One region of the Actinoplanes derwentensis genome, then DNA from elsewhere that is predicted to be linked to it. Evidence: riboswitches for the same ligand, from Rfam matches in the RefSeq annotation. Region 1 holds a riboswitch; each other region holds the start of a gene.

Region 1 (5,687 bases):
CTGTCCGGCGTCCCGGACGCGCCCGCCACACTCCCGGCTCGTGGGGTCGTGATCGTCCGGTAGACGTACCCGGCCGGGTCTGTCGTCACCGTCGCAGACCCGGCCCGAATCGCCTCCGGAAGTGACGCGAACGCCGAGAGGGATGCGCTCTAGGCTGCCGGGCGCTCCCGGGTGATCTCGGTGTCGCCGGAGTCGGTGACCCGGCGGGAGGTCTCGGTGAAACCGGCCTTCTCCGCGACGCGGGCCGAGCCGGTGTTGCGGGCGTCGTGCTTGATCGCCACGCGGGTGATGCCGGGCAGCGTGACGGCGACCCGGGTCAGCGCCTGCACTGCCGTGGTCATGTGGCCCTGCCCGGCGAACGGGGAGCGCAGCCAGTAGCCGATCTCCATCACGTCCGGGCCCATCCGGGTGTGCAGGCCGATGCTGCCGATCAGGTCGCCGACCGCGGTGAAGATCGCGTACTGGAAGTCGGTGCCCTTCTCCCAGCTCTGGTCGGCACTGGCGAGGTAGGCGCGGGAGCCCGACAGCTCGTAGTCGTCGGTGGCCCACGGCAGGAACGGTTTCAGCTCGGGCAGCGACTCGCGGACGGCGGCGGTGAGCTCGTCGGCCCACTCCGGCTCCCAGCGTTTCAGGACCAGAGTGCCGGCGTTGATCATCTCGGGTGGTTCCATGCTCGCATTCTGCCCGCTGCACTGCTCTATATCTCTGGGTAGGGACGAGGATCCGGCCGTGGCCAGATCCGCCGGTCGTCGATATTGACGAGACTTCAGTACATGTCGACGACCGGAACCCCGTACCACCGCCTTGCACTGACCCCCACCCACCGCTGGTGGCGGCCCCTCCTCGGCACGTTCTTCATCCTCGCCACCGGTGTGGTGGCGTTCCTGGTCACCTTTTTCGTCTACGCGGGTGCCGCCGAGCTGACCGGGCAACCGGACGGCGCGGACGGGATGCCCACTTTCGGTCCGCTCGCGGAACTCGCGCTCGGGTTCGTGTCGCTCGCCGTGCTGCTGCCGGTGGTCCTGCTCGCGGCCCGCCTGACCCAGGCCCGGCCGGCCGGCACCCTCTCCTCTGTCGACGGGCGGATCAGATGGCGGTGGCTGATGATCTGCCTGCCGGTCGCGGCGGTCGCCATCATCGTCTTCATGACCGGGGGTACGGCCCTCGCTGTGCTGACCGGTGAGGAGTCCGGACTCGACGTCCCCTTGGTGGGCTGGGCGCCGTTCCTGACATCGACGGCCGTGTTGTTCCTGGTGGTGCCGTTCCAGGCGGCGGCCGAGGAGTACCTGTGCCGGGGCTGGCTGCTGCAGGCCGTCGGCACGTGGTTCCGCGGTCCGTGGGTGCCGATCGTCTTTCAGGCTCTGGTCTTCGCCGCACTGCACGGGTGGGGTACGCCGTTCGGCTTCTTCGACCTGGCCGTTTTCGGAGTGATCGCCGGCTGGGTGACGGTCCGCACCGGCGGTTTGGAGGCGGCGATCGCTCTGCACGTGATGAACAACCTGCTCAGCAGCATTGTCGCGGGGGCTTTCGGGCAGCTGACGATCGACGAGACGGCGGCGGACATGCCGTGGCAGATGGCCGCGGCCGATCTTCCGGTGCTGCTCGGTTTCGCCGCGGTGATCACCTGGCTGTGGCGTCGGCGCCCGGCCCCGATGGACAGTCGTGAGCTGGTCGGAAGCGTGCATTAGTAGTCCGTACCTCTCCAAAGAGGAATAACCGGAATATCAACCCGCCAAGAAGATCAAATCGGGCAAATACTGTTAAGAACGTCACTATTCCCCCTCGTTTTCTTGGCTCTCGGCCCATCGACGTGGTTACCGTCGTCGCCAGTCCCGCGTTGCGGGCACTGTGAGCGGACCGCCGAATCCTGCCGCCGCTCACAGAAACGAAACGGACGGCAGGAGCGGGGGACCCAATCTCTACGGCGCATCGTTCTTGCGCCTCGGGGTGAAGCCGTGTGTGTGACACGGCCGGGATGGATCGTCCCGAACCCGACAGCTCACCTCGTAGGCGTGGAGGATCACCCATGTCTCGGATCGGTAGTAGACGAGTGCGCCTTGCCCTGACCATGGTCACGGCGGGAATCACCGGAGCCGGCATCGTCCTGAGCGGTGCGGCTCCGGCGAGTGCGGCCCGGCAGGTCAACTGGGACGTGGTCGCCAAGTGCGAGTCCGGCGGCCGCTGGCACATCAACACCGGCAACGGGTACTACGGCGGCCTGCAGTTCAGCCGCAGCACCTGGAAGTCCAACGGCGGCGGCAAGTACGCCTCGACCGCAGACAAGGCCACCAAGGGCGAACAGATCGCCGTCGCCAACAAGATCCACGCCAAGCGCGGCCTCAGCCCCTGGCCGACGTGCGGCAAGAAGTCCGGCGTCTACAAGAAGGTGACGGCGAAGAAGCCGGCCGCCGCGAAACCCAGCGGCAAGACCTACGTGATCCGCTCCGGCGACACCCTCGCCTCGATCGCCACCAAGAAGAAGATCAAGGGCGGCTGGCGTACGCTCTACGCATTGAACAAGAGCATTCTCGACAGCCCCAGCCAGATCCTCCCCGGACAGCGCATCAAACTCTGACCCCGGACGTGATCGGCACGCTGTCGGCCCGATTCGGCGTCGCTCCCGTTCTCGCCAGCGTGCCGATCACCCTCGGATTGATGAACCAGAACTGGCGCTGGACGACCAGGTCCGCCGACTACGCCGTCAAGCGCCTGCGTGACGCCACCCCGGCCACGGTCCGCCGCCAGCAACGGGCCCTGCCCACGCTGGCGGCGCACGGCATCCCGGTCGCGGTACCGTTCGGTCTCACCGAACTGGACGGCCACTGGTACACGATCGCACCCTGGCTGCCCGGCACGCACACACCCGGCACCGCGCTGAGCCTGCCCGCGTGTCACGAACTCGGGAGGGTCATCGGGCACACGCACTCGGTGCTGCGGGCGGCGCTGCCCGCCGGGCCGTCCACGCTGCCGCCACCGCCCACGGTTGCGGAGACGATCGCCCAGCTCGAACGGCTCGCCGCGGCGACCGGTGACACCGGCTTCGACGATTTCGCCCGCGCCGAGATCGACTGGCGGCTCCGGCTGCTGCCGTCGATCGCCCACCTGCGGCCCGATCCGGGAGCCGAGGACCCGATCGGCTGGACCCATGGCGACCTGACCCCACTCAACCTGCTCTTCACCGGCTCGGAAGTCAGCGGCATCCTCGACTGGGACCGGCTCGGCGTGCGACCTTACGGGCGTGAGGTCATTCGTACCGCCGCAATCGTCTTTGTCTCGTCCGCGGGTTTGGACCTGGACCGGATCGCCGCTTTCAGTGCCGGATATCGCAGCCGGATAGCCGTTCCCGCGGTGGCGATGCGGGACGCCGCCCACCGCCGATGGTGGGATCTCGCGACCGACACCTATTTCCTGCGGCGCCACTACGACCAGGGTGACACCGGCTGCGACCACCTGTTCCACAGTTCGTCCGCGGTGCTGCGCTGGTGGACCGGGCACCGCGACGATGTCGCCGAATCGCTCACCTCAATTCGCTGAAGAACGCGCACAGGTCGCCGATCAACAGTTCCGGAACCTCCAGGGCGGGGAAATGGCCGCCGCGATCGTGCTCGGCCCAGAATCGGATGTCCGGATAACGGCGAGCCGCCCAGCGCCGGGACGGCCGCGGCACCTCACCCCGAAAGACCGAGGCCCCCGCCGGTACGTCCACCGCAGTCGCGTCCCGGCCGTCGATCCAGGCCCCGACCCGGTCGATGCTCTCCGCGTAGAGCCGGGCCGAGGACGCCGCCGTGCCGGTCAGCCAATACAGTGTCACCTGATCCAGCACCTGGTCACGGGTCAAGCCGTCACCCCAGGACAACAGTTTCTCGGCCATCCACGCGCACAGTCCGACAGGCGAGTCGAGCAGCGCGTAACCGATGGTCTGCGGCGCCGTCCGGTGCATCTCCGAATAGGCCGACGAATCCCGCTCCCGCCGGTGCGCCTCATCCCTCGCGGCCTGTTCGGTATCGGTCAGGGCTTCGCCGGGCGCCGGACCGGCCAGCGGCGGGACCAGATGGATGCCGGCCACCCGCCCCGGATGCTGTGCGGCGAGACAGCTGGAGACGCTCGTGCCCCAGTCACTGCCGGCCGCCCCGAACCGGTGGTAACCGAGACCGGCCATCAGCTGCGCCCAGGTGTCCGCGATCCGCTCGACACCCCAGCCCGGCCCGGCCGGCTTGTCACTGAATCCGTAACCCGGCAGCGACGGGATCACCACGTCGAAGCCGGCCTCGGCCAGCGGCCCCGCCAGCCCCACGAGCTCCAGAACCGACCCCGGCCAGCCGTGCGTGAGAACCAGCGGAAAGGCATCCGGCCGCCGGGAACGGGCGTGCAGCAGGTGGATACCGAACCCGTCCACATCGGCCATGAACTGCCCGGCGGCGTCGAGCCGGTCCTCCGCCGCCCGCCAGTCATAACCGTCCACCCAGTAGGAACAGAGTTCCCGCACCGTCTCCACCGGAATGCCCTGCCCCCACCCCGGCACCGGCGAGGCCTCCGGCCAGCGGGCACCCTTGATCCTGGCCCGCAGGTCGGCAAGCTGTGATTCAGGCATCCGCCCCTGGAACGGCTCGATCTTCATCCGCCGATTGTCCGCCGCTTCCACGGGCCGGTACCGGCGGGACGAGTGAATCCGCTGGCGTATCGGGCCGCTGACCGGAATGCTCACGGCGATGTCCCCCTCGCATCGGAACGGTGAGATGAGATCTCCGATCACGTCGGTCCTGCTGTACCGCACGCCCGCCTGCTGGCGGATCTCGGTGGGCGCGGCGAACGGCGCAACGATCTGCGGCGGTCTGCCCGGCACGGCACCCGACGCGCCCGCCGGGGTCGCCCAGCGGGACACGCTCGACCACCTATGCCGGACCTGGGGTTTCACCGGCGAGCTGACCTGGCAGGAGACCAATCCCGGCTGGTGGTCGGCCGAGCCCGCCGCAGGGTTGCCGGTCTCGCCTTCGCCGGCCGGGCGGCCATGCTGATCACCGCGGCGCTCCAGGGCCTGGCGGGCAACCCGGAACTACCGGAGACACTGGTGCGGCGGCTTGTCGGATGGCAGCGGGGATCCGGTGAGGTGGCCGAGCGCGACGACCTCGGCGCGGCGACCATCGAGGAGATCATCGACACCGGCGACCACTGGCTCCTGCACTCCCTGGCACTCAACCGGCGGCTGCCGGATCCGGTCCGGTTGCGGCTCGCCCAGCACCGGGACGATGCCGTGCGAGCGGCACTCGCGCTGCGGGCCGACGGGCCGCGGGAAGTCTTCTCACTACTGGCCGGTGATCCGGACAGACTCGTCCGGGAGTGGCTGGCCCAGAACAAGCATGTCCCCGCGGACATCCGGGCCCGGCTCGCCGACGACCCCGATCCGGAGATCCGGGCGACGCTCGCACAGTGGTGGAACGGCGCGCCGGAACCGGTGCGGCGCAAACTGCTCACCGATCCGGAGCAGAGCGTCCGAGCCGCCGCCTGCTCCACCTACTTCCGCTTCCTGCCGCACCCGGTGCCACCGGCCGATCTGGTTCCGGCGCTGCTCGACGACCCGGCCACCCGTGCCGGGTCGGCCCGCCATGCCGTCCTCACCCCGGAGACTCTTGCGCGACTGGCCGGGGATCCGGACCACAAGGTGCGCCGCGAACTGGCCCGGCACCCGG
Region 2 (5,687 bases), 5.0 Mb from region 1:
TTGATCACCGTGGTCGTGGTGCCGAGGTGTTTCGCGACCTCGGCCGGGCCGGCCGGGCCGAGAAACCGAAGGTAGGTCTTGATCAGGTGGTCGAGACCGGCGGTGGTGTCCGGGATCGGGGGAGCGTCCGCTAGCGGGCCCAGAGACGCCTCCCGGCCGCGGGACAGCACCTCCACGCCACCGGCCAGGCCGGCCTGCTGCCAGACGTTGCCGGCGACGTGGCGGGCGCCGCAGGGCTTGCAGTCATACGTCAACTCGGCCGGAACCCGGGCGCTGACCTCGGTGCTCGCCTCGCCACGGGGGATCGGCCCGGTCACCACGGCCCGGAACGCCTCCGCGACCGCGGTGAACGCCCGCACCCCCAGCGCCTGAGCCCGCGGGATCTGGCCGCTCTTCACCCGGGCCGCCGCGTCGTCGTCACCGGTGGGCCACAACTGGCGCACCAGGGCCGGCAGGTCGGCCCGGCGGTGCAGATGCGGGGCACCGCGGGCCGCCCAGACGGTGACCAGCCGGTCGTCACTCGCTCCCGCCGTGGTGCGGGCGGCCAGAGCGACCTGGATCGAACCGGGCGTGTACTCCTGGAGGCCCAGGTCGAGCACCGGCAGGTCGGCGGGCCGATCGTCGACCCGGCCGGACAGTCCCTGCGCGACGACCCGGAAGGCCATCACCTGCTCGCGGTCCACCTCGATCATGCGCACCTCCTGCGACGGCGGTCATCGCCGACCGTACCGGCGGGATGCGACATTTTTCCGGCGATCGTCGTGCGGACCGGGCCGGCCCTCGACGAACTCCCACGTGTCCAGGTACACCGGACCGTCCGGGCCGGCCTGCTGGATCACCGGATCGGCGGCCGGCCGGTAACCACAGTGCCGGGCCACCGACGTGCTCGCCGTGTTACCCCGGTCGATCCGCAGCAGCAGCCGGCGCAGCCGCAACGTGTCGACCGAGAACGTGGTGAGCAGGGAGAGCGCGGCCGACGCTAGACCCCGGCGGCGGAACGGCAGGCCGACCAGATAACCCAGTTCGGCCTCGTGCGCGTCGGAACGCACCGCGAAGAGCAGCACCTCGCCGAGCGGCCTACCACCGTCGGCGGTGATCGCGAGCTGGATCCGGCTGCCATTGACCCGGCCCTGCAAGGCCCGCCGCAGATAGGCCAGCCCGGCCTCCACGTCGAACGGCGACGGCCGCAGTGTCCAGCGGGCGATGTCCGGCTCGTCCAGCAGTGCGACCAGGTCGTCGAGGTCCTCCCAGCACCACTCCCGCAGGACGACGCCAGCCCCCGCCAACCGCAGCGGGTAGGGGAGCGGGCTGACGGTCACTCATGAATCGTGCCGGAATATGCACTCTTAGTGCTAGTGGGGATCGGCGCGAAACGCGTCAGATCACTGATACCGCTCTGGGGGCTCCGCAGGTTATGCCTTCCGGGCGGTGATCTCCAGGCCGGCCGTGCGCAGCCGGTCGACCAGGGCGTCGCCGATGCCGGTCGCCGGAGTGAGCACACCACCCTCGGACTTCGGCAGCCGATCCCGGTCCAGGGCCAGCGCCAGGGCGGACTCACCGAGCATGACCGCGGTCGCGGCGTACCCCGGGTCGCCCTGGGCCTTGACCCTCGCGCGATAGCGCGCCCCCGTCGTGGTGACACCGAAGATGTCCATGGTGAAGTGGCCGTTGGTCCGGTTGCTCTCGCTCGGCCCGGTACCCGGCGCGGGCAGGACCCGGTCCAGCACGAATCGGATCGGCGGCACCGCGAATCCGATCACCAGGGCGCTCATCGCGGCCTTGGTCACCCGGGCGATCACCGGGGAGCCGACTCGCAGCACCTCGCGGTAGCGGAACCCGCGACCGTACGCCCAGCCGCGCAGCGCGTTGCTCCGGCGTACGACCCGGGTGTTGTACGACGCCATCACGAACGGGGCGAGGTGCCCGCGCAGACTCGGGTCCACTTCGGAAGGCGCCAGGGTGAGCATGTCCGGCTGGCGCCCGAGATCGGGTTCGGCCTTCCGGTCGGGACTCAGCGAGTACGGGCTGGCCCCGATCCGCCGTAGCCGCCGGTCCTTCTTCATCACGTCGACCTGGTGCCGCATCGAGTCGATGGTGCCGCCGCTGACACCGCCGCGCATGCTGGTCACCACCAGCGTGGTGTCGGTCAGTTCGCCGGCGCCGTCGGCTTGCACCAGCTCATGCAGGACGTGCACCCCGATATCGGACGGGATCGAATCGAAGCCGCAGGAGTGCACGATCCGTGCACCGGTGCGCCGGGCGACCTCATGGTTCTCGTCGATGCTGTCCCGGGCGAACAGGACCTCACCGGTCAGGTCCACGTAGTCGGTACCGGTTTCGGCGCAGGCGCGAGCGAGTGGCTTGCCGAATTTCGCGTACGGCCCGACCGTCGTCACCACCACGCGAGTGCGGTCGGCCATCGTGGTCAGGGCCTCGGCGTCGTCCGCGTCAGCGACCACGATGGGCAGGTCCAGGCCGAGTCGTTCCAGTTTCGCCGCGGACCGTCCGGCGAGCGCGATCCGGGTGCCTTGCGGTGATTTCGTCGCGAGATGCTTCGCGACCAGCGCGCCGGCGAAACCCGAGGCACCGTAGACGATCACGTCGAACTCGCGCTGTCGATCGCTCATGGCTGCCGATTGTGCACCCTCGGTGGAGGGTTGTGTACCCACCGCGGCGCGCCGAGATCGGCATGTTATCCACACAAAGGAAGATCAAAGCGGCTAATTTGTGACCAACAACTCCATTGCCGCTGCTCGGTCATGTGTGTCGAGAGCGGCGTCTCAGCGGCCCGCGTGAGCGGGCACCGTGGCCGGTAACGCCGAGTCCTGCCGCCGGTCGCGGATCTACGAATCAAGGCATGGAGCGGGGGACCCAAGAGTTCCTCGGCGCTACGGCGCCTCGGGGTGAAGCCGTGGTAAGCGGCCGGGCACCTCTGCCCGAACCCGACAGCTGACCTCGCAGGCGTGGAGGACAACGCACATGGCTCAGAAAAGTGAACAGTGGAAGCGCGTGATCGGCCTGGCGGTCGTCTGCGTCACCGGAAGCGCCGTGCTGGCCGGGCCGGCCGCCGCCGCTCCGGACAGCATCAACTGGGAGGCGATCGCCCGCTGCGAATCCGGCGGCAACTGGGGCATCAATACCGGAAACGGGTACTACGGCGGGCTTCAGTTCAGCCACGGCACCTGGCGGGCCTACGGCGGAGCGCGGTACGCCAGCACCGCCAACCGGGCCTCCAAGTCCGAGCAGATCCGCATCGCCGAACGGGTGCTGCGCGGCCAGGGGATCGGTGCGTGGCCGACCTGCGGGCGGCGTAACGCCTACAAGCCGGCGTCCCGTTCCGCGCGCCGGGCTCCGGTCACCCGGCACTCCTCGGGCAGCTACGTCGTACGCCCGGGTGACACGCTGGCGAAGATCGCCGCCCGTTACCACGTGCGGGGCGGCTGGAAAGCCCTTTACCGGGCAAACACGGCGACGCTGCGCAGCCCGAACCGACTGGCTGTGGGGCAGCGGATCCGGCTCTGACCCGGCTCTGACCTGGCCCTGATTCGGCGGGAACGACACCGGCCGTTCCGCGAGTGCGGAACGGCCGGGGAGTGAGTGGGCCCGGCGCGACTTGAACGCGCGACCTACCGCTTAGGAGGCGGTTGCTCTATCCACTGAGCTACGAGCCCTGGAGCCACTGAAACCTGAGGGTACCAGTAGGGCTCAGCTCTGGAGGTTCACGTACTCCGGGTGGTCGAGCAGGAATCCGCCGACCCGGTCCTCCCGGACGGCCTGGAAGAACTCCTTGGTCGAAGGCTCCAGTTCCTCGCCCAGATAGGTGCTGCCGGCGAACTTTCCGCCACCCGGCAGCTTCACCGTGATCATGTCGTCGACGTTGAGGCCCTGTAGGGCGAACGCCCAGTCGAGCACGGTGTGGCCGCCGCCGGAGAAGGTCAGCGAGCCACCGGCCGCGTTCATCACCTTCAGCAGTTTCGCCGGGTCGGTCACCACGTCCTTGCTCATCGCCTGCTTGGCCAGCGCCTTGACGAACTGCTGCTGGTGCCGCTGCCGGTCGTAGTCGCCCTCGGGGAGTCCGTAGCGTTGCCGCACGTAGTCCAGGGCCTCCCACGCCTGCAGGTGGTAGGTGCCCTTCTGATAGATCTTCTGCACCCCGATGTACGGGTGGTCGCAGGTGTTGTCGGCGCAGCGGGACAACCGGTCGCGGGGCGAGCCGTCCGGTTTCAGGTGCTCGGACTTCACGTCCTGGTCGATCGTCATGGTGACGCCCTCCATCGCCTCGACGATCTTCTTGAAGCCGCCGAAGTTGACGATCCCGCCGGCGTCGAACTCCTTGATGCCGGTGTACCCGCCGACCGTCTTGGCGAGCAGCTGGAAGCCCTGGGCGGCGCTGTACTTCCCGTCGCCGAGATGGCTGCCCATCGACATCGAGCCGTTGATCTTCCCGGAGCCGCCGCGGTAGTCCGCCTTCGGGAACGCCGGGATGTCGACGTACAGGTCACGGGGCAGCGAGAACAGGTAGACCGTGCTCATGTCGGCCGGGATGTGCGCCAGGATGATCGAGTCGGAGAGCGGCGGCGTCTTGTCGTCCCGCGGATCGATCCCGACCAGTAGCAGGTTCAGCGGGCCCTTGATCGACGGGCTGTCGTCCTCTTTCCGGTCCCGCGGGACCGCGGCGTTGGCCGCCCGGGGTTCGAAGATGCTGTCATCGGTCACCGCGGCGGTGTATTTCGCGACCAGAGTCTGCGCGGTGACGAGAGCACCAACACTCGTGACGATCAGTACGGAGCCGGCGATCGCGCTCAATCGAGCCCAGAGCGGTGCACGTCGCTTGACCGTTTTCGTCACCGGTGTTCCATTCCGCCGAGCTTCGAAGGATCTGCATTTTTGCACACGATCATGGGTGCGGTACGGCTGTCGGCGGGCGGCAGGTTTCCGGCAGGTAACCGTCCACCTAAGATCCGGCGACTGTACAAACGCGAACAATGAACGGCGGGAAAAACCTGCCACCGGTAGCCCGGTGATTGCTCTTCCGTTACCTTTCCGAGAATCTTTCGTCATCAGCGATACCTACGCTGCGGCGGATCAACACTCCTTCGGAGGGCAACCTCGATGCGTTCTTTCATACGCAGCGTGGGTGACGCCGGACGCTTCCTCCCAGTACCGAAAACCCCTGCGGGTTTTCGTGCGCTGGGTGCTGCCGTCCTGGCGACCACGCTTTGTCTCAGCTTCACCGGCCCGGTTTCCGCGGCCACCGATGTGCCGTTCATCAGCGAGATCCACTACGACAACACGGGCACCGACAGCGGCGAGGCCGTGGAGATCGAGGCCCCGGTCGGTTACGACCTGAGTGGCTGGAAGCTCTACCTCTACAACGGCAACGGCGGAGCCAGCTACACGCCGATCACCACGTTCACCGGTGTCGTACCGGCGTCCGGTGTGGTCGTTCAGAACTTCGCCGCCGCAGCCGGGATCCAGAACGGAGCCCCGGACGGCATCGCGCTGGTGAAGCCGGACAACACAGTAGCCGAGTTCCTCAGCTACGAAGGCGTCGTCACCGCCGCCAACGGTCCGGCCCTCGGTCAGACCAGCGTGGACATCGGTGTCGCCGAGTCGGAGACCACTGCTGCCGGTCAGTCGCTGCAGAAGATCGACGGTGTCTGGACCGGCCCGGCGACGAGCAGCTT
Region 3 (5,687 bases), 4.3 Mb from region 1:
TTCAGGACAATGTCATGCCGGGATCGCTGCCGCGAACCTCTCGCCGCGGAGCCGCTCGCTCCAGGTGTCGTCAAGAGGCGCAAGCCTATCCGCGCCCGTCGACCACTTCAGTAGCAGATCGGCGATAGCTGGGTTGCGAGCCAGTGCGGGACCGTGCGAGTACGTCCCGAGGATCTTGCCGGCCCAGGCGCCCTCGGTCTGGCCGTCGTTGCCGATGCCGGCGGTGACCCGGGCGAGCGGAGCGGCGTGTTCGCCCAGGTGAGTCCGCCCGCCGTGGTTCTCGAAACCGGTCAGCGGCGGCAGCCCCAGCCGGGGGTCGATCTCGCCGCGCAGCTCGCCGACCGCCCGTGTCTCGCCCCGGTCGGAGAAGATGTCGAGCAGTCCCAGCCCGGCGCACTTCACCCCCTTGGCGAAGAACGAGTGACCGAGTAGTTGGTAACCCGCACAGATGGACAGCACCGAGGCACCCTGATGGATCGCCTGGTGCAGGCCGCCGTCGGCGAGCAGCCGCTGCGCCGCGAGCGCCTGCGGGCCGTCCTCGCCGCCGCCGATCAGGTAGATGTCGGCCGCGTTCGGCATCCGCTGGTCCGAACGGACCTCGTAGGTCTCCACCGGGATACCCCGGGCGGCGGCCCGCGCGGCCAGGATCAGCAGGTTGCCGCGGTCGCCGTAGGTCGAGAGCAGATCGGGATAGATCCACACGATCCGCAGGGCCTCAGTTGACACGGTCCAACTCCGCTCGGATGTCCTGGAACGCCGTGTAGTTGGCGATCACTTCGAGGCGGCCGGGTGGCACGGACCGCAGCGCCTCGTCGAAAGTCTGTACGTGCCGGAACTGCACCTGGTTCACCTGCAGGCGGACGGCCAGGTCGAACGCCCGGTCACCGGTGATCAGCACCGGCCGGTCGCGCAACGGGGCGAAGTCCACGTCCCAGAGCCACGACGTGTCCAAGCCGTCGGGGTCACGGGCGTTGATCGAGAGCAGGGTCGGCACCTGGTCGGCCATGTCGAAGGCCTCCAGCCAGCTCGCCGGGTTCTTCGCCAGGAGCAGCCGGAGGTTACGGCCGTCCTTGTCGACCTGTGCGTAGCGGCCGGCGATCGACGCGACCTGTTTCAGCGTGCGGACCCCGTCGATCGGCCGCACCCCGAACTCGGCGGCGACCGCCAGCGCGGTGGCCGCGTTACCGATGTTGACCCGGCCGGGCAGCTGGAGTTGCACCAGGTGCCACACGCCGTCCGGGTCGAACACTCCGCCGTCCTCGACCATCCACGACGGGCGCGGCCGGCGCAGCGGGCAGCCGGTGCACCACCAGTCGCCCTGCGCGCGCTCGATCGCGTGGCCGCTCTCCGGACAGACGAACGAGTCGTCCAGCCAGCGCTGGCCGGCGCTGAACCAGGTGGTCTGCGGGCTGCCGCTGGCCGCCCACACCACCAGCGGGTCGTCCGCGTTCGCGATGACCTTGATCTCCGGGTGGGAGGCGAGTTTGATCTTCCACATCTGGGCCATCATCGCCACCTCCTTCGCCCGGTCCAGCTGGTCCCGGGAGAGGTTCAGCAGCGCCACCACCTGCGGCTTGGTCTGGTCGATGACCTGGCCCAGGTAGTGCTCGTCGACCTCGAGGACCGCGAACGGGGTGTGCCCCTCCTTGGCCAGCGCCGAGGTGTGGCCGGTCGGCATGTTGGCGCCGTAACCGTTGGTGGCGACCCGGCCGAGGACACCGACCGCGGCCGCGGTGAACCTGGTCGTGGTGGTCTTCCCGTTGGTCCCGGAGACCAGCGCGACGGCACGACCGGCGGCCAGGTGGGCGAGCAGGTCAGGGTCGATCTTGAGGCCGATCCAGCCGCCGATCACCGAGCCGTCGCCGCGTCCCGCGGCCCTGGAGAGTGCCGCGGCGGTCTTCGACACTGAGGTCGCGACCTTGGCGATGAGAGGCATTCCGTCCGTCACGCCAGCGAGGGTACCGGACTCGACCGTCACGTCGAGTTGCCAGACCGTCAAGATCACGGCCTATTCGATGTTTTCCCCGGTCCGGGCTTTTCGGACGTCCGGCTCGACTTTTTGTGTGTTCTGATTCACCCGTAACCTTAAGCGGAGTGTAGTGAACTGATTACTTTGTGTGGCGGCATTTGTTTCGCGGAGCTACCAAATTGGACATGAGGATTTGTGTCAATTACTCAGAGTGATTGACCTCATGCTGACGATCATGGGCCGAGTCGGGTACCAAGGAATCTGCCGGGGGCACATCGCCGCCGGCCGCACCGGATCGGTTCACGCCGAGCCCTGCCCCGAGCTGGACGGTGCGTCATCGCAAGCAAGCCGAACTCACAAGGCATTCGGGGGCGGGGACGGGGGACCCAATTGCGGTCTCTTCCCGCGTTCCGCTTCATGGCGGATCGCACCCGGGGAGAAACCTTGGGGTGAAGCCGCCAACCAGCGGCCGGGCAAGCCCTTCCGCCCGAACCCGACAGCTAACCTCGCAGGCGTGCCGGAGGGAACTCTCTACCGTGCACGAAAACAGTTCGAGCCGTCGTCGTATGCCCGCATTCGGCCCCGGCACCGTCGCACTGTCCCTGGGTCTCTGCCTTTGTGCCGGCCAGTTGGTCGCAGCCTCGCCAGCAATGGCGGCTTCGACCACCACCGTCACCCCGGTCGCCGCCTCTGCGGCCGCCGTGAAGGTCACCCCCACGCTGGCCTCCACGACCAGCACCCGGAGCCTCAAATGGGGCTCCACCCTCAAGGTCACCGCGAAGGTGATCGACCCCGCCACTGGCAAGATCGCCAAGGGCACGGTCCGTCTTCAGGGCTGGAGCAACGGCGCCTGGCGCAACCTGGACACCGGCACCGTCAAGACCAGCGCGGTCACCCTCACCGCCAAGCCGAAGTCCACCCTCTGGGTCCGGACCATCTTCAGTGGTTCCGGCTACAACCAGAAGGTCACGACCAAGGTCAAGGTCAAGGTCGTTGCCAGTGGCGCCAAGGTTCTCGCCGAGGCGAAGAAACACAAGGGCGCGCTCTACAAGTTCGGGGCGTCCGGGCCGAGCCGTTTCGACTGCTCCGGCTACACGAAGTACGTCTACAAGAAGACCACGGGAAAGAGCCTGCCCCACAAGGCGAACTCCCAGCAGAAGTACGGGAAGTCGGTCTCCAAGAGCAACAAGAAGGTCGGAGACCTGATCGTCTTCCGTAACGGGTCGTACGGCTACCACGCCGGGATCTACGCGGGCAACGGTTACATGTACGACTCGCCGCACTCCGGTGCACGTGTCGGCAAGCACAAGATCTGGAGCAAGAACTACGTGGTCCGGCGTCTGGTCGCCTGATCGCCTCGCATCGGCTGTTGTTCGACGTGACTTGTCGAGCCGCGGTCGTCGGTGAGCGCCATCGCGCCGCGGTAGTAGTGAGTGTCGCGAGCGGTAGTAGTTAGGTGTCGCGCAGCGGCTGCAGTAAGTAAGGAATAGCAACGCCTTCTGTGGGGCGTGGCCCGAGTCTGGGTCACGCCCCACAGGCATGTCCGGAGGCCGTCCGGGCGTGTGGTGAGTCGGGGTGCAGGTGGAGCCGCGGCTATCCACGCGAGGGTGGCTGCGTCCGCGTGTGGTGAGTCGGGGTGCGATTTGAGCCGCGGCTCTCCACACGTGAAGGCATACGCCCGTGTGTGGTGGGTTGGGGTGCGGAGTGGACCCGAACTCGGCACGCGCGCGGGGTGGGTGGAGGGATTGGACGGAGCGAGATGGAGGGTGGGGACAGCGCGATCGCCTGGGGAGAAGGGTGGATCTCGATGGGTGGGGCCTCCACTTCGGTCCAGCGGAGTGCTCCCTTTCCCTCCACCGGGGCGCGAACGGGCCGAAAGACAGGGTGAAACGTGGGGGATTTGCGACCTGGAGCGCTCGATGTCGGAAACTGGACGCAGTTGATCATGGCTTGGCCCTCCACTCCGCCCCACCGCCTGTGAGCTGCGAGTACGTCTGCGAAAGCGGCTCGGGAGTGGTCGCGTTCGGGTTGCAGGTGGAGGGAAGTGGAGTAGAGTGGAGCACAGTGGCAGGGCGGAAGAGCGACGCCGGACCTGCCGGCCCGAGTTGACAGGCGATCCGCTCCCTCCGCGATGGAGCGGCCGCCACGGCAAAGGGGTGGGGGCCAATGTTTCTCGGCACGCACACCCCGCGCCTCGACGAGAAGGGCCGGCTGATCCTCCCGGCGAAGTTCCGTGATGAGCTGGCGGGAGGTGTCGTGATCACGAAGGGGCAGGAGCGCTGTCTTTACGTGTTCCCGATGCCGGAGTTCCAGCGCATCGCCGGTCAGCTGCGTGAGGCTCCGGTCACCAACAAGGCCGCCCGGGCTTACAGCCGGGTGTTCTTCGCGAGTGCGCACGACGAGGTTCCCGACAAGCAGGGCCGGGTGACGATTCCAGCCCATTTGCGGGAGTATGCCAGTCTCGGTCGCGACCTAGTCGTGATCGGTGCGAGCACCCGTGTGGAGATCTGGGACAAACAGTCCTGGGACGACTACCTCTCGGCGAGCGAGGAAGACTTCGCCGACATCGAGGAGGGGGTGCTGCCCGGCGGACTGTAGGCGTGGCACTCGGTGGGCTGCTCTCGGCCCGGACGCCACTGCTGCCGTACTGCGAGATCTCCAGCCGCTCCCGCTCCTGGCGCCTCTTCCCCGGCGCCAGGCGCGTGTTCGGGGCCGGTCAGCCGGCTCGGGACGAAGAGCGGATGGGGATCTGGCGGTACGGATGGGCGACCGGGCCGGACAGCAATATGGAACAAACGAGTGAAACGCGAGCAGTTACGGCGATGGGGGTCGACATGGGGGAGCCGCGGGGCACACACGTGCCAGTGCTGCTCGAGCGCTGTCTGGAACTGCTCGACCCCGCCCTCAGGCTGCCGGGTTCCATCCACGTCGACTTCACGCTGGGTCTGGGCGGGCACGCCGAGGCGGTCCTGGAGCGGTACCCGGACGTCGTCCTGGTCGGGCTCGACCGGGACACCGAGGCGCTGGCGCACGCCCGGCATCGGCTGATCCGGTTCGGCGATCGGGCGCATCTGGTGCACGCGGTCTATGACGAGTTGCCGCGGGTCCTCAGCGAGCTGGGTTTTCCGGCGATCCACAGTGGGCTCTTCGACCTCGGGGTCTCGTCGTTGCAGCTGGACGAGGCGGATCGTGGTTTCGCGTACTCCCAGGACGCTCCGCTGGACATGCGGATGGACCAGTCCCGGGGCGTGACCGCCGAGGAGGTCGTCAACGCGTACCCGCCGGGTGATCTTGTTCGCGTTTTGCGGCAGTACGGCGAGGAGAAGTTCGCACCGCGGATCGTCCAGTCGATCGTGCGGGAACGGGCGAAGGGCCGGATCTCCTCTACGGCGCGCCTGGCCGAGCTGATCAAGGACGCGATCCCGGCCGCCGCGCGGCGAACAGGTGGAAATCCGGCAAAAAGGACGTTCCAGGCACTACGTATTGAGGTCAACGCCGAGTTGGAGGTCCTGGAAGGGGCTGTTCCGGCGGCGTTGGACGCCTTGGCACCCAGCGGGCGACTTGTGGTGATGAGTTATCAATCGTTGGAGGACAGGATCGTCAAGCGCGCGCTCACCGCGAGGGCACGCAGTACCGGGCCGGTCGACCTGCCGGTCGAGCTGCCCGGCACCGGTCCCAGCCTCCGTCTCCTCACCAGGGGGTCGGAGCCGCCCAGCGA
Region 4 (5,687 bases), 5.0 Mb from region 1:
CGACCTGCACCAGAACGCACGGGACGGCGTGCACGTGGCGTCGCTGGCCGGCACCTGGATGTCGCTGGTCGCCGGGCTCGGCGGCATGCGTGACTTCAACGGGCAGCTCAGCTTCGCGCCGCGCCTGCCCAGCCGGATCAACAACCTGGAGTTCTCGCTGCTCTGGCGGGGACTGCGCCTGCGGGTGATCGTGACCGCCGACGAGGTCACGTACTCGCTGCGCAACGGTGGCGGCCAGGCCCGGCTGACGCTGCTGCACCACGGCAAGGAGATCGAGGTCACCCAGGTCCGTCCGGTGACCGTGCCGATCCCCGCCGCGGTGCCGGCCGGTCCGGCGCCGGTCCAGCCGCACGGCCGGGCTCCGGTCCGGCGCTCGGTGCACTGAGGTCATAGAAAAGCGCCCCCGCCCTGACTCAGGGCGGGGGCGCTTTTCTACGTGCTGTTAGAGCATCGAGACGTGCACGTGGTCGGTGTGATCACTGACACCGTGATACGACTTCCAGCCCGAAGCCGGGAACCAGATCTGCTTGTACCAGATCACGTAGTAGATCCCGAGCTCGTCGGCATTCCGTACCAGGAAGGCCGTGAGGTTGTTGCCGTACTTCATCTTCTTGGTGTCGCTGAGACTCGCCGAGGAGAATCCGCTCTTCTGCAACGACCAGTCACAGGCTCGGCCCTTGGGATGTTCGAAGGGCCCACCAGTGCGGTGACAGCCGACGAACAGATTGAAGCCGGCCTTCTTCGTTTCCTTGTACATGTTCAGGGTGCGCTTGGTGATGCAGCCACCAGTGGTCGGGTCGTCCTCGGTGCAACCCTCGGCCGAGAACCCGCCGCTGGAGTTGCGCGGGGCGGCTTTCGCCTCGGCCGACTTCGAGTCCACCAGACCCTGGTTGACGGTCTGGTTGATGCCGGTGCTGGCGCCGACCAGGTCGAGCTGCTTCTCGGCGGATTCCTTCTGCTTCTTCAGGACCGAGAGCTGCTGCTGTTCGTTCTTGAGCTCGGCGTCGAGGGCCGCCTTCTTGGTGGTGACCTCGTCGATCACCTCGTTGAGCTCGTTGAGCTTCCGGTCGTGCAGCGTGTTGATCTCCTCGAGTGAGACCGCCTTGCTCAGGAAGTCGTCTGAGGAGCTGCTGTCGAGCAGGAAGGTGAGGGTGCTCAGGTTCCCGGTCAGGTACTGCTGCCGGGCGATCGAGTTGACCTCGGGAATCAGCACGTCCCGGCGGGCCTCGGCGGCCTTGATGTCGACGTTCAGCTTCTTCTGGTTCTTGGTGGAGGCAGCGACCGCTGCCTTCGCGGAGACGAATCGCCGGTTCGTCGACTCCATCAGAGTCGACATGAGCCCGTCGGACTTCGTCTCCGAAGCCGGTGCCGGGTTCTCGGTCTCGTCACCGGGTGCGGCGGACGCTGGTGAGGCCGGTGCCAGGAGCATCGCGGCGGTTACCAGCGGTGCCAGGGCCAGTATCAGCCACCGGCGGGGACGTGCTGTCATCAACAGTTCCTTCCGTGACTCCGCCGACCGAGTTAGCTGACGGGTTCGGGACGGAAGCAATCCCTACCGCAACTGCGGATACACCCCAGTGACCTGGTTCCCCGGTTCGTCTCGCGACGATTGGGCGGTGGCCTGCCGGCAACTCGGGGGCGGTGCCGTCCTGGCAGGACCGGCGGCCAGTTTACCCGAGATATCGCTGTGGATCAGGCCCCGGTAAGGGCCAATGCAGTTACCGTCCAATGACTATCCGTAATTGCTGTCACCGTTTGTGTCAGGCCAAATGCGTCGCGTACGAGAACTGTCGATACTTGGATCGAGTGGGTATGGTCGGTGCGGTTCCCGCACGGGAGCCGCCGCCTAATCGTCATCAATGACGAGCCGGGGATCCATTTTCCCTCGGGGTGAATCCGCACCCAGCGGTAGGGATTTCCTTCGTCCCGAACCCGTCAGCTAACTCGGTCGGCGGCCGACGGAAGGAAATGCCTGTGCAGCAGAACACTGCGCGGCGGTTGGCGGCGTTGCTGGCGCTGTTCGTCGCCGCGTGCGGATTGGTCGTCGCCCCTACGGCGGCCTCTGCGGCCCCTCCGCTGCTCGCCGCCCCGGGTGACTCCGGAGATGACGGCGAGGGTGGTTCGGGGACCCTCATCGAACAGCTCGAGAAGGCCTCCAGCGGCTATGTGAAGGCCAAGAAGCAGCTCAAGACCTCCAAGGACCAGCAGGTCAAACTGGTCGCCGAGATCAAGCGACTGGACTCCGAGGTCGGCCCGAAGCAGGACACCCTCGACATGCTCGCGACCCAGGCGTACACCGCCGGTCGCGCCGGCACGATGGCCACCCTGCTCAGCTCCGACTCGGCCGAGGGATTCCTGGGCCGGGCCGAGACCCTGGCGCTCGTCGCGACCGACCAGAACCGGGCCATCGAGGACATCAAGTCCACCCTGGACACCCAGCAGAAGGCCAAGGTCGCCCTCGACCTCACCATCAAGGACCAGACCAAGCAGGTCACCGTGATGGCGAAGCAGAAGACGAACGCCGAGGCAGCACTCAAGGCCGCCAATCAGGGCGCCGCCAGCTCGGCCACCAGCACCGGCGACAGTGCCGACGCGGCCCCGGCCCCCAGCGGCTCCGGTTCGGGCTGTAGCGAGACCGACCCGACCGGCACCGGCGGCTGTCTCACCCCGCGCACCCTGCACGCGCTGAACCAGGCGAAGGCCGCCGGGTTCACCCGGTTCACCAAGTGCTGGCGCACCCAGAACAGCGGTGAGCATCCCAAGGGCCGGGCCTGCGACTTCTCCGCCGAGAAGGGCACCTTCGGCGGAGACGCCACGGGATCGGACAAGACCTACGGCAACAACCTGGCGAACTACTTCATCCACAACGCCGACAGCCTCGACGTGCTCTACGTGATCTGGTACCGCCGGATCTGGCTGCCGAGCAGTGGCTGGAAGTCGTACAGCGGCGCGGGTGGCGACCCGTCCAGCGACCACACCAACCACGTGCACCTGTCAGTCAACTGACGAACCGGAGTCGCGAGGCCTTCTACCTGCGGGTGAAGGCCTCGTACTCTTTCATCACCTCGGTCGTCGGGCCGTCGGCGCGGATCGTGCCGGCCTCCAGCCAGATGCACCGCTCGCAGGTGTCCCGGATCGACTGCTCGCTGTGGCTGACCAGGAAGACCGTGCCGGCCTGGCCGCGCAGCTCACGGACCCGCTGCTCGCTGCGCTTGCGGAACTTGGCGTCACCGGTGGCCAGCGCCTCGTCGATCAGCAGCACGTCGTGCTGCTTCGCGGCGGCGATGGAGAACCGCAGCCGGGCCGACATGCCGGAGGAGTAGGTCCGCATCGGCAGCGAGGAGAAGTCGCCCTTGTCGTTGATGCCGGAGAAGTCGATGATCTCCTGCTTCTTGGTCGCCACCTCGGCCGGGGACATGCCCATCGCGAGACAGCCCAGCTCGACGTTGCGATCCCCGGGCAGTTCGTTCATCAGGGCCGCGTTGACGCCCAGCAGCGACGGCTGGCCGGCCGCGTAGATCGCGCCCTTGGAGACCGGCAGCAGGCCGGCCACCGCGCGCAGCAGGGTCGACTTGCCGGAGCCGTTGGTGCCGATCAGGCCGATCGCCTCGCCCTTGTAGGCGACGAAGCTGACACCCTTGACCGCGTGCACCTCGCGGATGTTGCCGGCCTTGGAGCCGGTCACCATCCGCTTGAGGCTGGCCAGTGGGCTGGAGTTGGGGGCGCCGCCCTGCTGGACCCGATAGATGATGTGGGCGTTGTCCGCGATGACGGTGGGGGTGCGTTCGCTGTCAGCCACGGCCGTAGCCCTTCTCTCCGCGCCAGAAGTAGACGTAACCACCGATGCCGACGACCAGGCTCCAGACGGTGGCCTGGATCCACAGCACGGCGGGGGGATTGGCGAGCACGACGTTCTCCAGCAGTGCGTGGCGGGCCAGCTCGATGAAGATGAGCAGCGGGTTCGCCTCGACGATCTGGAGTTGCCAGCCCTTCAGTACGTTCTCGAACATGGTGACCGGGTAGAGCACGGCCGACCCGTAAAGCCAGAACCGCATGATGAACGGGATCAGCTGCTTGACGTCGCGGACCTTGGAGCCGTAGCGGGCCATGAACATGCCCAGCCCGACGTTGAAGAACGACTGGAGCAGGACCAGGGGGACCAGCAGCAGCCACTGGAGGGTGATCGGCTCGCCGGTCGCCAGGACGATGGCCATCAGGACCACCATCGCGACCAGGAAGTTGCGGATCTCCACCACCGCCGCGGAGAGCGGCAGGCTGGCCCGCGGGAAGTGCAGCGCGCGGATCATGCCCAGGTTGCCGGTGATCGCGTTCGTCCCGGTCTGCACCACCGACTGGGTGAACTGGAAGACGAAGACACCGATGCAGAGGTACGCGATGAAGTTCTCCATCGAGCGGTGCGTGTTGAGCACCAGCCCGAAGATCACGAAGTAGACCGCTGCGTTGATGACCGGGGTGAGGACCTGCCACACCGCGCCGAGCTTGGTGTTGCCCAGTGCGGACGTCATCTTCGCGCTCGCGTGCGCCTGGATGAAGTGCCGGTAGGCCACAAGCTGCCGGGTGTACTCCGGAAGGCTGGGGAGCCGACCGGAGGCACTCAGGCCGTTCTGCCGGGCCATCTCCTTGAGGGAGAGCCCGGTGTCGGCCGGGGCGACCGCCGTCTCTGGCATGGGGTCGTGCTCCGATCTAGTCGGCCCGCTGGGGACGGCGGAATCCGAGGCCTGATGCGCGGTCACAGAGTGCAGCATGCCAGGCTCCCGCCGACGTCGATGGAACGGGTTCGTATCGACGTGAACTGAAAGGTAGCCGACCGAACGGCGGAACGCAACCGTTACGTCGTAGCGCTATAGTGGCCATGTGGCGACAATCAAGCGCGCACCAGCCGGAGCGGCGGTGCTCCGAGGCGACATCACCGTGGCGATTCGCAAAGCGGTCATGAGTGAGCTGGCGGAGGTGGGTTACGGCAGGCTGTCCATTGAAGCCGTCGCCCGCCGCGCCGGTGTCGGCAAGACCGCGATCTATCGCCGGTGGAGCAACAAACTCGAAATGGTAATGGAGATAGTCAAGGATGTCGCGGACCGAAAGGTTCCACTTCCGGACACCGGGAGTTTCCCTGGCGACCTCCAACTCCTCCTGCTGATCGTCAGCACGGCCCTTCAGCACCGGATGGCCTCGCAGATCATTCCGGACCTGATGGCCGAGGCGGCCCGCAATCCGCAGATCGCCGAGACCCTCCAGCGGGCCCTGCGCACCCATCAGCAGGCCGTCGGCGAGAAACTCATCGGCCAGGCCGTCGCCCGAGGGGAACTGCCCGAGGGCACCGATCCGGACGTCGCGGTCGACATGATCCTCGGCCCGCTCTACTGGCGTCTCGCCGTGGCGCGGCAGCCGATCGAGGAGGACTACCTGGAGAAGTTCACCGTGGCGGTCACCGCGGCGTTGCGCGCCACGGTCTGAGCGGGCACCCGTGCGGGGACCGAGCACCCGTACGGGAACCGAATCGCTCCGCTTCGCAACTGACGGAACCCAGCGACCCGGTCCATCGGGTGCCGACCGGAAAGGGCGTCCCCGCGCCCCGACCGGAAGCGCGCCCCGACCGGAAGCCGAGCCCGATGCACACTGCCTTCGACCCGCACGTCGACTTCACCGTCCTCGACGCCGCATCGCTC

What was found. A riboswitch is a leader RNA that binds a small molecule or an ion and turns the genes downstream of it on or off. The one in region 1 is predicted to bind cyclic di-AMP.
Region 2: another riboswitch for cyclic di-AMP. It lies ahead of BLU81_RS30810 (LysM peptidoglycan-binding domain-containing protein); the one in region 1 lies ahead of BLU81_RS06155 (LysM peptidoglycan-binding domain-containing protein).
Region 3: another riboswitch for cyclic di-AMP. It lies ahead of BLU81_RS25000 (C40 family peptidase); the one in region 1 lies ahead of BLU81_RS06155 (LysM peptidoglycan-binding domain-containing protein).
Region 4: another riboswitch for cyclic di-AMP. It lies ahead of BLU81_RS31190 (coiled-coil domain-containing protein); the one in region 1 lies ahead of BLU81_RS06155 (LysM peptidoglycan-binding domain-containing protein).

What each region holds. Positions count from the first base shown of each region.
Region 1 covers NZ_LT629758.1:1,386,538-1,392,224, forward strand. Annotated here, with positions in the region: gene BLU81_RS06140 (beta-galactosidase) at 1-63, shown strand, start outside; gene BLU81_RS06145 (GNAT family N-acetyltransferase) at 150-671, opposite strand; gene BLU81_RS06150 (CPBP family intramembrane glutamic endopeptidase) at 774-1,688, shown strand; cyclic di-AMP (ydaO/yuaA leader) riboswitch at 1,849-2,028, shown strand; gene BLU81_RS06155 (LysM peptidoglycan-binding domain-containing protein) at 2,027-2,575, shown strand; gene BLU81_RS06160 (phosphotransferase) at 2,584-3,534, shown strand; gene BLU81_RS06165 (epoxide hydrolase family protein) at 3,518-4,618, opposite strand; gene BLU81_RS47645 (hypothetical protein) at 4,737-5,015, shown strand; gene BLU81_RS06170 (HEAT repeat domain-containing protein) at 5,009-5,687, shown strand, end outside.
Region 2 covers NZ_LT629758.1:7,001,954-7,007,640, reverse strand. Annotated here, with positions in the region: gene BLU81_RS30825 (winged helix DNA-binding domain-containing protein) at 1-692, opposite strand, end outside; gene BLU81_RS30820 (GNAT family N-acetyltransferase) at 714-1,319, opposite strand; gene BLU81_RS30815 (saccharopine dehydrogenase family protein) at 1,413-2,627, opposite strand; cyclic di-AMP (ydaO/yuaA leader) riboswitch at 2,834-2,974, shown strand; gene BLU81_RS30810 (LysM peptidoglycan-binding domain-containing protein) at 2,980-3,522, shown strand; tRNA gene BLU81_RS30805 (tRNA-Arg) at 3,599-3,671, opposite strand; gene BLU81_RS30800 (LCP family protein) at 3,706-4,848, opposite strand; gene BLU81_RS30795 (ExeM/NucH family extracellular endonuclease) at 5,260-5,687, shown strand, end outside.
Region 3 covers NZ_LT629758.1:5,678,791-5,684,477, reverse strand. Annotated here, with positions in the region: gene BLU81_RS25010 (type 1 glutamine amidotransferase) at 13-726, opposite strand; gene BLU81_RS25005 (MurT ligase domain-containing protein) at 716-1,936, opposite strand; cyclic di-AMP (ydaO/yuaA leader) riboswitch at 2,306-2,499, shown strand; gene BLU81_RS25000 (C40 family peptidase) at 2,620-3,321, shown strand; gene mraZ (division/cell wall cluster transcriptional repressor MraZ) at 4,136-4,567, shown strand; gene rsmH (16S rRNA (cytosine(1402)-N(4))-methyltransferase RsmH) at 4,711-5,687, shown strand, end outside.
Region 4 covers NZ_LT629758.1:7,089,191-7,094,877, reverse strand. Annotated here, with positions in the region: gene BLU81_RS31200 (glycoside hydrolase family 65 protein) at 1-385, shown strand, start outside; gene BLU81_RS31195 (coiled-coil domain-containing protein) at 443-1,489, opposite strand; cyclic di-AMP (ydaO/yuaA leader) riboswitch at 1,494-1,626, opposite strand; cyclic di-AMP (ydaO/yuaA leader) riboswitch at 1,834-1,970, shown strand; gene BLU81_RS31190 (coiled-coil domain-containing protein) at 1,969-3,006, shown strand; gene BLU81_RS31185 (ABC transporter ATP-binding protein) at 3,029-3,799, opposite strand; gene BLU81_RS31180 (ABC transporter permease) at 3,792-4,688, opposite strand; gene BLU81_RS31175 (TetR/AcrR family transcriptional regulator) at 4,876-5,475, shown strand; gene BLU81_RS31170 (Atu4866 domain-containing protein) at 5,631-5,687, shown strand, end outside.